DNA from 3 places in the Micromonospora sp. CNZ322 genome. Region 3 is predicted to be linked to each of the others. Evidence: predicted binding sites of a transcription regulator. Region 3 holds the regulator's gene; each other region holds the start of a gene.

Region 1 (4,801 bases), on a different contig from region 3:
TCCTTCTTCTCGCCCTTGGCCAGCGCGATGGCCAGGTCCGCGGCGGCCTTGGCCTCTTCCCGGACCGCCTTGTAGACGGTCACGCACTGGTCACCGGCGAGGATGTTCTGCAGGCCCTCCACGCTGGCGTCCTGGCCGGTCACCGGCACCTTGCCGTTGAGCTTGTTCTTCTTCAGGATCGAGATGGCGGCGTTGCCGAGAGTGTCGTTGGCGGCCAGCACGCCGTCGATCTTGCCCTTGGTCGCGGTGAGCTGCTGCTCGAAGATGGTCGCGGCGGTGGGGCCGTCCCAGCCCGGCACGGCGTCGTCCGGGCCCTTGGTGTATTCCTTGGAGTCGAACTTCGGCTTGAGCACCGAGTCGTAGCCGGCCTTGAACAGGGTGGCGTTGTTGTCGGTGGGGGAGCCGTTCAGGTACGCCACGACGGGGTTCTTGGCGCCCTTCTCGGTCAGGCACTTGGCCAGACCCTCGCCCTGGAGCTTGCCGACGGTCTCGTTGTCGAAGCTGACGTAGTACTGGGCGGAGCCGCCGAGGGTGAGCCGGTCGTAGTCGATGGTGGCGACGCCCTGCGACTTGGCCTTGTCGAGCACGGCCTTGCCGGTGCCGGAGTCCAGGTTGACGATCATCAGGGCGGTGACGCCACTGGTGATCATCTGGTCGGCGATGGTCTGGAAGGCACTCTTGTCGTTCTGGGCGTTCTGGATGTCGTACTGGACGCCGGCAGCCTTGAACGCCTCCTCCAGGAAGCGACGGTCCGCCGTCTCCCAGCGGGGGGAGGACTTGCTATCCGGAAGGATCACGCCGATCTTGGGAGTCTTTTTGGAGTCGGCCGAGCCGTTGCCGGAGTCGTCGCTACAGGCGGTCAACCCGCCGGTCGTCAGCAGGCCCACGGCGGCGATGGTGAGGATCCCCTTACGCATGTGCAGGGTCCTTTCGGGGTGGGGGAGGTGTTGTTTTGTTGTGTCCGGCAACGTATTTCGCGTCACACCGGCTCCACAAGACCGCGCAGGTGCATAGTTTGTTGGGAGCGATAACAATTCAGCAACGCGACTGTTACTCCCTGGGTATCCCACGGGGGACTCGACGTAACGACTGTCGTCAGTGGGTCTGCAACGGCGCGGTGCGGGCGTCGGTCAGCGCCACCAGATCCGCCGCGGCCAGTTCGAGTTGCAGACCACGCCGACCAGCCGAGACGTAGATCGTCGGGAGATCCAGCGCGGATTCGTCCAGCACCGTGGGCAACCGTCGACGCTGCCCGAGCGGGCTGATCCCACCGCGTACGTAACCGGTGGCCCGCTCGGCGACCGCCCGGTCGGCCAACGCCGCCCGTTTGCCGCCGACCGCCGCCGCGAGCGCCTTGAGATCCAGCTCGCCGGTGACCGGGACGACCGCCACTGTGAGCGCGCCGTCGACCTCGGTCACCAGAGACTTGAACACGCGCTCCGGTGCCACGCCGAGCGCCACCGCCACCAACGCGCCGTAGTTCGGGGCGTCCGGCGCCACCCGGTAGGGATGGGTGCGATGCGCGATGCCGCGCTTGACCAAGAGTGCCGTCGCCGGCGTGCCCTGTCCCGCCACAGCGACGACGCTAGTCGACAGGCCGACCGATCAGCACCGTCGGTGCGCCGTCGACCCGGGTGAGCACCAGGCTCGCCGCCGCGTCCCCGGCCAGCCGCAGGTCTCGCCGGAGCTGCTCCGGGGTGAGCGCCGAACCCCGCTTGAGGATCTCCACCCGGCCCACCCGTCGGTCGCGCAGCAGTGCCCGCAGGCGCTTGAGCGAGAACGGCAGCACGTCGGTGATCTCCAGACAGCGCGCGTACGGCGTGCGAACCGGCTCGTCGGCGTAGAGGTAGGCGATGCTGGGATCGCCCAGGGTGGCGTCCAGTTCGGTGGCCAGTTCGGCCACGAGGTGCGCGCGTACCACCGCCGGGTCCGGGTCGTACAGGTAGCGACGCGGCGGCCCGACCGGCGCCTCGACGGCACCCGAGCCGGTGAGCTCGTGGCGGTACGCCTCGGTGCCCCGCTGACGGTAGAGGGTGGCGCGGCGGGGCACCTCCGCCAGCTCGCCGCACCAGAGCGCGGCCTCGACCAGGTCGCCGTCCACGCCGACCCACTCGGCCTCCGCGCCCGCCGGAATGAGCGCGTGGTCCAGGCCCGGCGCCACCTTCACCACTGTGCGCGGCACCCGCTCGGCCAGCCCGGTGACGAAGTCCCACGGCGGCGAGTAGGCGCGCGGGTCGAAGATCCGCCGCCCGGTGCCGGTGGTGCGGCGGGCCGGATCGCAGAAGACCCCGTCGACCCGTGACACGTCGAACCCGGTCGCGTCGCCGCACTCGACAGTGAACAGCTCGGCCAGCCCGGCCGCCTCGGCGTTGGCGGCGGCCATCGCCGCGGTCACCGGGTCGGCCTCCACCCCGTACACCCGGATGCCGGCGCGGGCGGCGGCCAGCGCGTCGGCTCCGAGCCCGCACCCGAGGTCGGCCAGGGTGCGCACGCCGGCCGCGTACAACCGGGCGGCCCGACGGTCGGCGACCACCCGGCGGGTGGCCTGCTCCAGGCCGGGACGGGTGAGGAACATCCCAGCGGCGGCCGAGCCGAACTTGCCCACCGCCCGGTGGCGCAGCTCGGCCTGGGTCAGTGCCGCCGCGGCCAACGTTGGCGGCACCCCGGTCGCGCGCAGCGCCGACGCCGCGACCAGTGGATCACCGCCGGCCAGGTCGGCCGCCGCCGTGAGCGCGGCCGACCCCTCAGGGGTACGCAGCGCCGCCAGCTGATCGAGATCCACCCGGCCATTGTCCCGGCCGACTCGGAAATCCTGGCTGGCGGGGCGCGACTCGCTGGCACTCTCCTTGACGGAGTGCTAGCCACGGAATAACCTGCGATTAGCACTCTCACCCTGAGGGTGCCAGCTTCCGGGTCTCGCGACCCGGGTGCGCACGCCAGGCGGACCGGCACCCGCGACGACGGTCCCGCCCGGTGGCATGAGGCAGATTGACGCTGGTTGGCCCCGCCGACCAGCAACGAAACCAGTACCCCAGGAGGGTATGCCCGTGACTACCGCGACCAAGGTTGCGATCAAGCCGCTCGAGGACCGCATCGTGGTCCAGGCGAATGAGGCTGAGACCACCACTGCGTCGGGCATCGTGATCCCCGACACCGCCAAGGAGAAGCCGCAGGAGGGCACCGTCCTCGCTGTGGGCCCGGGGCGCGTCGACGACAACGGCAACCGGGTTCCGGTTGACGTTCAGGTCGGCGACACCGTTCTCTACTCGAAGTACGGCGGCACCGAGGTCAAGTACGCCGGCGAGGAGTACCTGGTGCTCTCCGCCCGCGACGTCCTCGCGGTCATCGAGAAGTAAGCAACCGATCAGTGACATTGCCCCGGTCCGGCTCGCCGGGCCGGGGCAATGGCGCTTCGAAGGGACATATATGGCGAAGATCCTGAGCTTCTCGGACGACGCCCGGCACCTGCTGGAGCACGGTGTCAACGCCCTCGCCGACACGGTCAAGGTCACCCTCGGCCCGCGCGGGCGCAACGTCGTCCTGGACAAGAAATTCGGTGCGCCGACGATCACCAACGATGGTGTGACCATCGCCAAGGAGATCGAGCTCACCAACCCGTACGAGAACCTTGGCGCGCAGCTGGTCAAGGAGGTGGCGACCAAGACCAACGACGTCGCCGGCGACGGGACCACCACCGCGACCGTGCTGGCCCAGGCGATGGTTCGCGAGGGTCTGCGCAACGTGACCGCCGGGACCAACCCGGCCGGCCTCAAGCGGGGCATCGACGCGGCGGCCACCAAGGTCTCCGAGGCGCTGCTCGGCCGTGCCGCCGAGGTCACCAGCAAGGAGTCGATCGCGAACGTGGCGACGATCTCCGCGCAGGACTCCACGATCGGCGATCTGATCGCCGAGGCGATGGAGCGCGTCGGACGCGACGGTGTCATCACCGTCGAGGAAGGCTCGATGCTCACCACCGAACTGGACGTGACCGAGGGTCTCCAGTTCGACAAGGGCTTCATCTCGCCGAACTTCGTTACCGACCTGGAGGGTCAGGAGTCCGTCCTTGAGGACGCGTACATCCTGGTCACCACCCAGAAGATCTCGGCGATCGAGGAGCTGCTGCCGCTGCTGGAGAAGGTCCTGCAGAACAGCAAGCCCCTGCTGATCATCGCCGAGGACGTGGACGGCCAGGCGCTCTCCACCCTGGTGGTCAACTCGCTGCGCAAGACCCTCAAGGTCTGCGCGGTCAAGGCCCCGGGCTTCGGTGACCGGCGCAAGGCGATGCTCCAGGACATCGCGATCTCCACGGGCGCCGAGCTGGTCGCCCCGGAGCTGGGCTACAAGCTCGACCAGGTCGGCCTGGAGGTGCTCGGCACCGCCCGGCGCGTCGTGGTCGACAAGGAGAACACCACGATCGTCGACGGCGGTGGCCAGAAGGCCGACGTCGCCGACCGGGTGAACCAGATCCGCAAGGAGATCGAGGCCTCCGACTCCGACTGGGACCGGGAGAAGCTGGCCGAGCGGCTGGCGAAGCTCTCCGGTGGCATCGCCGTCATCAAGGCTGGCGCGGCGACCGAGGTCGAGATGAAGGAGCGCAAGCACCGCATCGAGGACGCCATCGCGGCGACCAAGGCTGCGGTCGAGGAGGGCACCGTGCCCGGCGGCGGCGCCGCCCTGGTGCAGATCCTCTCGGTGCTCGACGACGACCTGGGCTTCACCGGTGACGAGAAGGTCGGCGTCTCGGTCGTGCGCAAGGCGCTCGTCGAGCCGCTGCGCTGGATCGCCCAGAACGCCGGTCACG
Region 2 (4,801 bases), on a different contig from region 3:
CCCGTCGATCAGCTCGCCGAGCAGGCCACTGCCGCGCCAGGCCGGCGTGACGTACACGGCGTAGATCACGGTCAGCCCCGGTTCGTTCGGATGGGTCGTACCACCGGCGTGCCCGACCAGCCGGCCGCCCGGGTCGGCGACGAACTGCGCGTTACCGGCACCGGCCGAGGTGTACGCGACCCGGGCGGCGAACTCGTTGTGCGGTCGGGCCGCCGCGTCCGCCAGGGTCTCCAGGAAGGCCAACGGCGCGTCGGCCAGCATCTCCAGGCGCAGCGCCCGCATCCGGGCGGCGTCCTCCGGCCGGACCCGGCGGATCTCCGCGAGCCGCAGGGCCGGCGAGCCCATGTCGGTGGTCATGTCAGCATGCCTACCACAGGGCAGGGACGGCGTTTCGAGAGCTGGGCCCGATCCCGGTCACCTCCGGAGCGCCCTGCGGCCCTTCCTCCATTTCGCAATGACGCGGGCGAATCCGGTGGCGGAGGAACCCGGCCGATCAGCCCGGTCGGGACGCCCCGAAGTGTGTCTGATTTGTGGCAGTGCGCGGCCGTCACGCCTCGTGTAGCGTGCGATTTCGGTCACCTGCTTCAATGGCGGTCATCGATCGCTGAGTCGGTGATCCGGGGCGCCCGGCCGTGCCGTGCGCCGAGTCAGGCAACGCCGCGCAGAGTGAGGGAAGTGCACCGTGGCACAGGGCTCCGTGAAGTGGTTCAACGCCGAAAAGGGCTACGGCTTCATCGCCGTCGACGGCGGTCAGGACGTGTTCGTCCATTTCTCGGCGATCGAGATGGACGGTTACAAGGCGTTGGACGACGGTCAGCGGGTCGAGTTCGAGATCACCCAGGGCCAGAAGGGCCCACAGGCAGAGCACGTACGCGTCATCGGCTGAGCTTCCTGGCCGATCGGCCCCGTGAGTCGGGGCTGCGGCAGTGGCGCGCAGCCGGGAAGATCGTGAACCGTTCCAGCCGATGTGAGGAGCGTTCATGACCGACCAGCCGCCCCCGCCCACTTCGTCCCCCGGGTCGGGGGAGCCGGACCCGTCCGATCCGTCCTCGCCCGCCGGCAGCCCCGGCCACGCCGGTCCGCCCCCTGGCTGGGGGCCGGGCATGCCCCCGGCCGGCCCGCCCTCCGGCCCCGCCGGTCCGCCGCCCGGCTGGGATCCCGCGCAGGGTGCCTGGGGTGCGGCCCCGCCGCCGCAGGGCTGGGCGTTCCCGCCCACCGGGGGTTACCCGCCCGGTTCGGGTCCCTACGGCGGGCAGCCGTGGTACCCGGGGCCGCCGGTCGGCTGGTACCCGCCGGGATACGGGTTCGACCCGAACGACGCCCTGGTCACGCCGCCCGGTGCCGGCATCGGCGGCTGGTTCAACCGGTGCGGGGGAGCACTGCGTCGGGGCTGGCGGCAGTTGGTGCCGATCATGCTGCTCACCCAGGTACTGCCGGCGGCGGTGCTCTCGGTGGTCTCCCTCGGGCTGGACCCGTCGGCGAAGTGGGCCGCCCAGGCCGAATCGACGTCGACCCCCGCGTTGCCGGACAATTTCGCCGCCGAGTTGCTGAGCCTCCTGGTCCTGCTGGTCGGCGGCAGCCTGGTGGTCGGGTTGGTGCAGGCCGTCGGGTGGGCCGCCGGCACCTGGGTGATCACCCAACAGGCGGCCGGTCAGCCGGCCAGCCTGGAGTCCGCGCTGCGCTACGGCCTGCGTCGGGCCCTCGGGCTGTGGGGCTGGACCCTGTTGGTCAGTCTGCTCATCGGCGTCGGTGTCTGTTTCTGCGTGCTGCCGGGCATCTACCTGGCCTTCGCGCTGAGCATGGCCGGCCCGGTCTATCTCTTCGAACGGCACAACCCGATCGGTCGATCGTTCCGGATGTTCCACGACCGGCTCGGCCTGCTGCTCGGACGGGTGGCCCTGGTGGCCGTGGCGGTGATCGTCGGCACCCTGATCCCCGGTGGCCTGGAAGGGATCGGCACCTCCGCGCTCGGAACGGACCCGTTCTCCTCGGCGGGTACCGCCGCCGGGACGGTGGTGGTGATCGGGATCACCGCCGTGCTGGCCCTGCCGGCCCACCTCGCTCAGATGATCGGTCTGCTGGTGACGTACGCCGAGCAGCGCGCCCATGAGGCGCCGGTGAACACCGCTGGACTGGCCGCGGAACTCGGCTGAGCGACCCCATCGTGCTTGCACTCGGCAGGGGAGAGTGCTAAACAAGTCATTGGCACTCGCATACCGTGAGTGCCAGCGGTCGGGACGGTGGGGCCAGGTTGCACCGGCGTGGAGACGCCGGGGCGGCACATGGCCGGTCGTCGCGGGCTATCCGGCCCGACCGAAGGACGTCGTCGTCGCCAGGTGGCGACGTCCCAAGGTGCGCACACCAAACGGTCTATCCGGGGCACACATCTCGGGTGGCCCGTGAGTGTCCAGGAGGACAACACCGTATGGCCAAGATGATCGCGTTCGACGAAGAGGCGCGCCGCGGCCTCGAGCGGGGCATGAACCAGCTCGCCGACGCCGTAAAGGTGACCCTCGGCCCCAAGGGCCGCAACGTCGTGCTCGAGAAGAAGTGGGGTGCCCCCACCATCACCAACGATGGTGTGAGCATCGCCAAGGAGATCGAGCTCGAGGACCCGTACGAGAAGATCGGCGCTGAGCTGGTCAAGGAGGTCGCCAAGAAGACCGACGACGTCGCCGGTGACGGCACGACGACGGCGACCGTCCTGGCCCAGGCCCTGGTTCGCGAGGGCCTGCGCAACGTGGCCGCTGGCGCCAACCCGATGGCCCTGAAGCGGGGCATCGAGGCCGCGGTCGCGAGCGTCTCGGAGGAGCTGTCCAAGCTCGCCAAGGACGTCGAGACCAAGGAGCAGATCGCCTCCACCGCCTCCATCTCCGCTGGCGACAGCACCGTCGGCGAGATCATCGCCGAGGCGATGGACAAGGTCGGCAAGGAAGGCGTCATCACCGTCGAGGAGAGCAACACCTTCGGGCTGGAGCTGGAGCTCACCGAGGGTATGCGCTTCGACAAGGGCTACATCTCGGCCTACTTCATGACCGACCCGGAGCGTATGGAGGCCGTCTTCGACGACCCGTACATCCTGATCGCCAACAGCAAGATCTCGTCGGTGAAGGACCTGCTCCCGATCCTGGAGAAGGTCATGCAGTCGGGCAAGCCGCTGCTGATCATCGCCGAGGACCTGGAGGGCGAGGCCCTCGCCACCCTGGTGGTCAACAAGGTCCGTGGCACCTTCAAGTCGGTCGCCGTCAAGGCGCCGGGCTTCGGTGACCGCCGCAAGGCCATGCTGACCGACATCGCCATCCTCGCCGGTGGCCAGGTCATCAGCGAGGAGGTCGGCCTCAAGCTCGACGCCGCCAGCCTCGACATGCTGGGCCGCGCCCGCAAGGTCGTGGTGACCAAGGACGAGACCACCATCGTCGACGGTGCCGGTGACGCCGAGCAGATCCAGGGCCGGGTCAACCAGATCCGGGCCGAGATCGACAAGAGCGACTCCGACTACGACCGGGAGAAGCTGCAGGAGCGGCTGGCCAAGCTGGCCGGCGGCGTTGCGGTGATCAAGGTCGGCGCGGCCACCGAGGTCGAGCTCAAGGAGCGCAAGCACCGCATCGAGGACGCCGTTCGCAACGCGAAGGCCGCCGTCGAGGAGGGCATCGTCCCGGGTGGTGGCGTCGCGCTGGTGCAGGCCGGCAAGACCGCCTTCGACAAGCTCGACCTGGTCGGCGACGAGGCGACCGGTGCGAACATCGTCAAGGTCGCGCTGGACGCCCCGCTGCGGCAGATCGCCGTCAACGCCGGCCTTGAGGGCGGCGTCGTGGTGGAGAAGGTCCGTAACCTCGAAGCGGGTCACGGTCTGAACGCCGCCAACGGCGAGTACGTCGACCTGCTGGCCGCGGGCATCATCGACCCGGCCAAGGTGACGCGCTCGGCGCTGCAGAACGCCGCTTCCATCGCGGCGCTCTTCCTCACCACCGAGGCCGTTGTCGCGGACAAGCCGGAGAAGAACCCGGCTGCCCCGGCTGGCCCGGGTGGCGGGGACATGGACTTCTGAGTCCAGTTCCGACACCGAACGGGGCGGGCCGCTGACGCGGTCCGCCCCGTTCGTCGTCAGGTCGGTAGTGGGCGCTGGTTGCGCCGTTTCTGTGTCCGGTTGTACGGCGGAGGCAGTTTGATCGGCGCGTCCACCATCTCCTGCGGTTCCTCGGTCACCGAAGGCTCGCCGTCGGTGGTCATCTCGGCCAGTTGCTCGGCGTCGCCGTAGTCGAGCCGGTCGAACGGCAGTTGGCCGGGGAGTTCACCTACCGGTTTCCAGGTGATCGGCCGGCCGTCCTCGGTCTGGTTGTCATCCGTGGTCATGGCTGCCTCCTCTACCGAAACGGTAGGGGGCGTCGATGGCCGATGCGGGCGAATGGATCAAAGTCCTGTTTGCCCCGGTTATCCCCTGGGCAGGGTACGTCGGTACAGGAAGAACACCCGCTCGATCCGTGCTCCCGCGCTGCCTGAGTAGAACGGCACCGGTCCCACCCAGCCGATCTGTGCCCGATCCAGCCCTACTGCCCGCTGGTCGCGCAGGCAGCGCCGCAGCAGCACCCCACCGATGCCCGACCCCTCCGCGGCCGGGGCGGTGCCCATCGGCCCGAACCAACTCGGCCGGGACGACCCGTACGCGGCGAAGCCGAGCACCTCGCCGTCCCGCTCCGCCAGGTGGCAACCGGCGTCGGCGCGCCCCACCGACCCGGCCAGCTCGCCGTCCCACGTTCCGCCGAAGGTGGACCGGGCGAAGGCGGTCAGCGCCGGAAGGTCA
Region 3 (4,801 bases):
CCGAGCGGGCGCTGGCCGGCGGCCTGCTGGCCGCCGACGAGTACGCCGCCGGCCGGGCGGTGCTCACCCTGCGCGGGCGGCTGCTCGCCGACGCGGTCGTCCGCGACCTGCTGCCCTGAGTGGCCCACCCCGGACCGGGACTGCGGTGCTCCGGACCGGCCGGGGGAGCGGCCGGCCCGGTTCACTTGATGAAGTTGGCAGTCATCGGGTAGCGGTACGGGGTGCCCTCGTTGGCCTTGATGCCGGCGATGATCCCGAACAGGATCTGGATCACCACGACGGCGATGCTGGGCAGGAAGAGCAGGCACCAGCTCACGAAGAGCAGCACGAACGCGATGATCGACCAGAGGATCTGGAAGTTCAGGGCGGCCAGGGCGTGTGCCCGGACGGTCGGCGACTGCTGGCCTCGGGCCAGGTAGGCGATGAGCGGGGCGACGAAGCCCAGCGGACCGAAGCTGACCAGCGCGCCGAGAGCGCCGCCGAAGTGCGCGACCAGCGCCCAGGTCTTGTCCTCGTTGTTGGCGTAGCCGCCGCCGGGGCCGCCGTAGGCCCCACCGGCCGGGTAGCCGCCGGGCGGGGGATAGCCCCCGGGCGGGGGATAACCGCCTGCCGGAGGGTAGCCGCCTGACGGCGGTTGGTCACCGGTGGGCGGCGGATAGCCACCGGGCGGGGGATAGCCGGCCGGGCCGGGCGCCCCGGACAGTGGTGCGGTGGGCGGCTCGGCCGACGGGGACGGGCCTGGGGAGGTGGGCTCCGGCGGGTAGTTGCCGGGGTCGCCCGACCCGGGAGGGCGAGGAGGTTCAGTCATGGATGTCACGGTAGGGGCCCGTGGCAACGCCGCACCAGAGCGACACCGCCTGGCAGTGCGGGCCGATCGGCCCAACAGGGTGGCGTGGACCGCACCGACGGGTGGCCGTTGATCATCGCGTCGGCGGGCCCGCCGACGTAGACTGGCACTCGTTACAGTCGAGTGCCAGGACGGCCCGGCCGGCCCAGAGCGCCGGCGGCCGACGTGCGACAGGAGGTGCGGAGGATGGGTCTCGACGACCGGAAACTCGCCGTGCTCCGCGCCATCGTCGAAGACTACGTCTCCACCCAGGAGCCGGTCGGCAGCAAGGCGCTGGTCGAGCGGCACCAGCTCGGGGTCTCCCCGGCCACGGTCCGAAACGACATGGCCGTGCTGGAGGAGGAGGGCTACATCCGGCAGCCGCACACCAGTGCCGGCCGGGTGCCCACCGACCGCGGCTACCGCCTCTTCGTCGACCGGTTGTCCCGGGTCAAGCCGCTCAGCCCGGCCGAGCGCCGGGCCATCGAGCGCTTCCTGGTCGGCGCGGTCGACCTCGACGACGTGGTGCACCGCACGGTGCGGTTGCTCGCGCAGCTGACCCGGCAGGTCGCCGTCGTGCAGTACCCGAGCCTGGCCCGCTCCTCGGTGCGTCACCTGGAGCTGGTGCCGATCTCCACCACCCGGCTGATGCTCGTCATGATCGCCGACACCGGGCGGGTGGAGCAGCGACTCGTGGAGCTGCCCGGGCCGGTGCCCGCCGACGACGTCACCGACCTGCGCCGACTGATCAACGAGAAGCTCGCCAACGCCCGGCTGTCCGAGACGCCGCCGCTGGTGCAGGCGCTGGTCGAGGAAGCGCCGACCGGGCTGCGTCCGACCATGACCACGCTCGCCACCGTCCTGCTGGAGACGCTTGTCGAGCGGCACGAGGAGCGGATCGCGCTCGCCGGCACCGCGAACCTCACCCGGGGTGGCCTGCTCGACTTCCAGGGCTCCCTGCGGCCGATCCTCGAAGCTCTGGAGGAGGAGGTCGTGCTGCTCAAGCTCATCGGTGAGACCGAGCCGAGCACGACCCGGGTGCTGATCGGCGACGAGAACGAGTTCGACAACCTGCGCGCCGCCTCGGTGGTCAGCACCGGGTACGGCCCGGGTGCCACCATCGTGGGCGGCCTGGGGGTGCTGGGGCCCACCCGGATGGACTACCCCGGCAACATCGCCACGGTGCGCGCCGTGGCACGCTACGTGGGCGAGTTGCTGGCCCAGAACTGATTGGTCAGGGCCGATGCGGCCGGCTGCGGCCGCCGACCGGCGCAACGCGAGACGAACATGAGGACACGGAACGCAGTGGCCAGGGACTACTACGGCATTCTCGGTGTGAGCCGGGAAGCCTCCGATGACGAGATCAAGCGCGCCTACCGCAAGCTGGCACGCCAGTTCCACCCGGACGTCAATCCGGACCCGGAGGCTCAGGAGAAGTTCAAGGACATCAACGCCGCGTACGAGGTCCTCTCGGACGACCGGAAGCGGCAGATCGTCGACTTGGGTGGCGACCCGCTCGCCCCGGGTGGCGGCGGTGCCGGCGGCCCGGGTGGCCCCGGAGGCGCCGGCCCGTTCGTCGGTTTCCAGGACATCATGGACGCGTTCTTCGGCGGTGCCGGAGGTGGGGCCCGTGGCCCACGGCCGCGTACCCGCCCGGGCGCCGACGCGATTCTGCGGCTCGAACTCGACCTGCACGAGACGGCCTTCGGCGTGGAGGCCCCGATCACCGTCGACACGGCGGTGCTCTGCACCACCTGCTCCGGCGCCGGCACGGCCGCCGGCACCCACCTGGCGACCTGCGAGGCGTGCGGCGGTCGGGGCGAGGTGCAGTCGGTGCAGCGCACCTTCCTCGGCCAGGTGGTCTCCGCCCGGCCGTGCACCGTGTGCCAGGGCTACGGCACCACCATCCCGCACCCCTGCCCCACCTGCGCCGGCGACGGCCGGGTGCGGACCCGCCGTTCGCTGACCGTCAAGATCCCGGCCGGCGTCGAGGACGGCATGCGGATCCGGCTGGCCCAGCAGGGCGAGGTGGGCCCCGGCGGCGGCACCGCCGGTGACCTCTACGTGGAGATCCACGAGCGCCCCCACGACGTGTACTCCCGCAAGGGCGACGACCTGCACTGCCGGGTCACAGTGCCGATGACGGCGGCGGCGCTGGGCACCCGGCTGACCATCAAGACGCTGGACAGCGAGGAGACCGTCGACGTCAAGGCCGGCACCCAGCCGGCCAGCACGCTGCGACTGCGCGCCCGGGGCGTGCCGCACCTGCGCGGCACCGGCCGAGGCGACCTCTACGTCCACCTCGACGTGCGGACGCCCACCAAGCTCGACCCGGACCAGGAGAAGATGCTGCGCGACTTCGCCAAGACCCGTGGTGAGGAGGTCGCCGAGCTGTCCAAGCAGGGCGGCTTCTTCTCCCGGATGCGCGACGCGTTCAACGGGCACGCCTGAGGTGTCCGCACCGCTGTTCCTGGTCGAGGCGCTGCCCACCGGCGACGCGCTGACCCTGGACGGCCCGGAGGGGCATCACGCCGCCACCGTGCAGCGGTTGCGCGTCGGCGAGGAGCTGCTGCTCGCCGACGGCCGCGGTGGCACGGCCGCCGCCGTGGTCACTGCCGTCGGCCGGGGCAGCCTGGAGGTCACCATCACCTCCCGGGGGTACGCGGACGCGCCCGTACCCCGGCTGGTGACAGTGCAGGGCATCGCCAAGGGCGACCGGGGTGAGCTGGCCGTACAGGCGATGACCGAGGTCGGGGTGGACGAGATCGTGCCCTGGGCGGCCTCGCGTTCGGTGACCCAGTGGCGCGGTGACCGGGGCGTACGCGCCCGGGAGAAGTGGGTGGCCACCGCCCGGGAGGCGGCCAAGCAGGCCCGCCGGCCGTGGCTGCCGGTGGTGGCCGGTGCGCCGGACGAGTCCACCGCCACGGTGGCCCGTCGGATCGCCGGTGCCGCCGCCGGGTTCGTGCTGCACGAGGAGGCCGAAGAGCGGCTCACCACCGCCGAGCTGCCCTCCACCGGCGAGATCGTGCTGGTGATCGGCCCGGAGGGTGGCATCGCTCCGGCCGAGTTGACCGCCTTCGCCGAGGCCGGCGGGCGACCCGTACGCCTCGGGCCGGCCGTGCTGCGCACCTCCACCGCCGGCGTGGCGGCCCTCAGCGTGCTCGCCGCCCGCCTCGGCCGCTGGTGACCCGTCGGCGGCCGGCTCGTTTCAGGGCCGGGGAAACACCGGCACCACCTCTTCCTCCGGCCCCAGGTCCAGCCCGGCCGGCCCGATGATCTGCGGGTCCGGTGTGCCGACCACGTCGGCGTCCTTGCCGGTGTAGTCGAAGCGGTGCAGCACGTGCCGCATCGCCTCGAGCCGGGCCCGCTTCTTGTCGTTGCTCTTCACCACCGTCCACGGCGCGTCGGCCGTGTCGGTCCAGAAGAACATCGCCTCCTTGGCCTCGGTGTACTCGTCCCACCGGTCGAGTGAGGCGATGTCCATCGGGGACAGCTTCCACTGCCGGACCGGGTCGACCTGGCGGATCGCGAACCGGGTGCGCTGCTCGTTCTGAGAGACGGAGAACCAGAACTTGACCAGCCGGATGCCTGAGCGCACCAGCATCCGTTCCAGTTCCGGGGCCTGCCGCAGGAACTCCAGGTACTCCTTGCGGCTACAGAAGCCCATCACCCGCTCCACGCCGGCCCGGTTGTACCAGGAACGGTCGAACAGCACGATCTCGCCGGCCGCCGGCAGGTGTGCCAGCCAGCGCTGGAAGTACCACTGGGCGGCTTCCCGCTCGTCCGGCTTGGCGAGCGCCACCACCGACGCGCCACGCGGGTTGAGGTGCTCCATGAAGCGTTTGATGGTGCCGCCCTTGCCGGCCGCGTCCCGGCCCTCGAAGAGGATCACCAGACGCTCGCCGGACTCCTTGATCCAGTCCTGGAGTTTCAGCAGCTCGATCTGGAGGAGCCGCTTGTCGCGGTCGTACTCCT

The links. The regulator HrcA, encoded in region 3, represses chaperone genes, less so after heat shock. The targets are predictions, from matches to a motif close to GGTTNGCACNCTCNNNNNGAGNGTGCNAACC.
Region 1: the regulator HrcA is predicted to act here: its motif matches at 2,878-2,908, upstream of groES (co-chaperone GroES).
Region 2: the regulator HrcA is predicted to act here: its motif matches at 2,201-2,231, upstream of groL (chaperonin GroEL).

What each region holds. Positions count from the first base shown of each region.
Region 1 covers NZ_VITD01000003.1:31,837-36,637, forward strand. Annotated here, with positions in the region: gene FB453_RS08760 (substrate-binding domain-containing protein) at 1-917, opposite strand, end outside; gene ybaK (Cys-tRNA(Pro) deacylase) at 1,096-1,575, opposite strand; gene FB453_RS08770 (THUMP-like domain-containing protein) at 1,586-2,782, opposite strand; gene groES (co-chaperone GroES) at 3,042-3,356, shown strand; gene groL (chaperonin GroEL) at 3,427-4,801, shown strand, end outside.
Region 2 covers NZ_VITD01000004.1:216,450-221,250, forward strand. Annotated here, with positions in the region: gene FB453_RS12365 (GNAT family N-acetyltransferase) at 1-357, opposite strand, end outside; gene FB453_RS12370 (cold-shock protein) at 683-886, shown strand; gene FB453_RS12375 (hypothetical protein) at 981-2,153, shown strand; gene groL (chaperonin GroEL) at 2,426-4,048, shown strand; gene FB453_RS12385 (hypothetical protein) at 4,105-4,353, opposite strand; gene FB453_RS12390 (GNAT family N-acetyltransferase) at 4,432-4,801, opposite strand, start outside.
Region 3 covers NZ_VITD01000008.1:263,342-268,142, reverse strand. Annotated here, with positions in the region: gene hemW (radical SAM family heme chaperone HemW) at 1-119, shown strand, start outside; gene FB453_RS20795 (DUF4870 domain-containing protein) at 182-808, opposite strand; gene hrcA (heat-inducible transcriptional repressor HrcA) at 1,034-2,056, shown strand; gene dnaJ (molecular chaperone DnaJ) at 2,132-3,277, shown strand; gene FB453_RS20780 (16S rRNA (uracil(1498)-N(3))-methyltransferase) at 3,279-4,013, shown strand; gene ppk2 (polyphosphate kinase 2) at 4,035-4,801, opposite strand, start outside.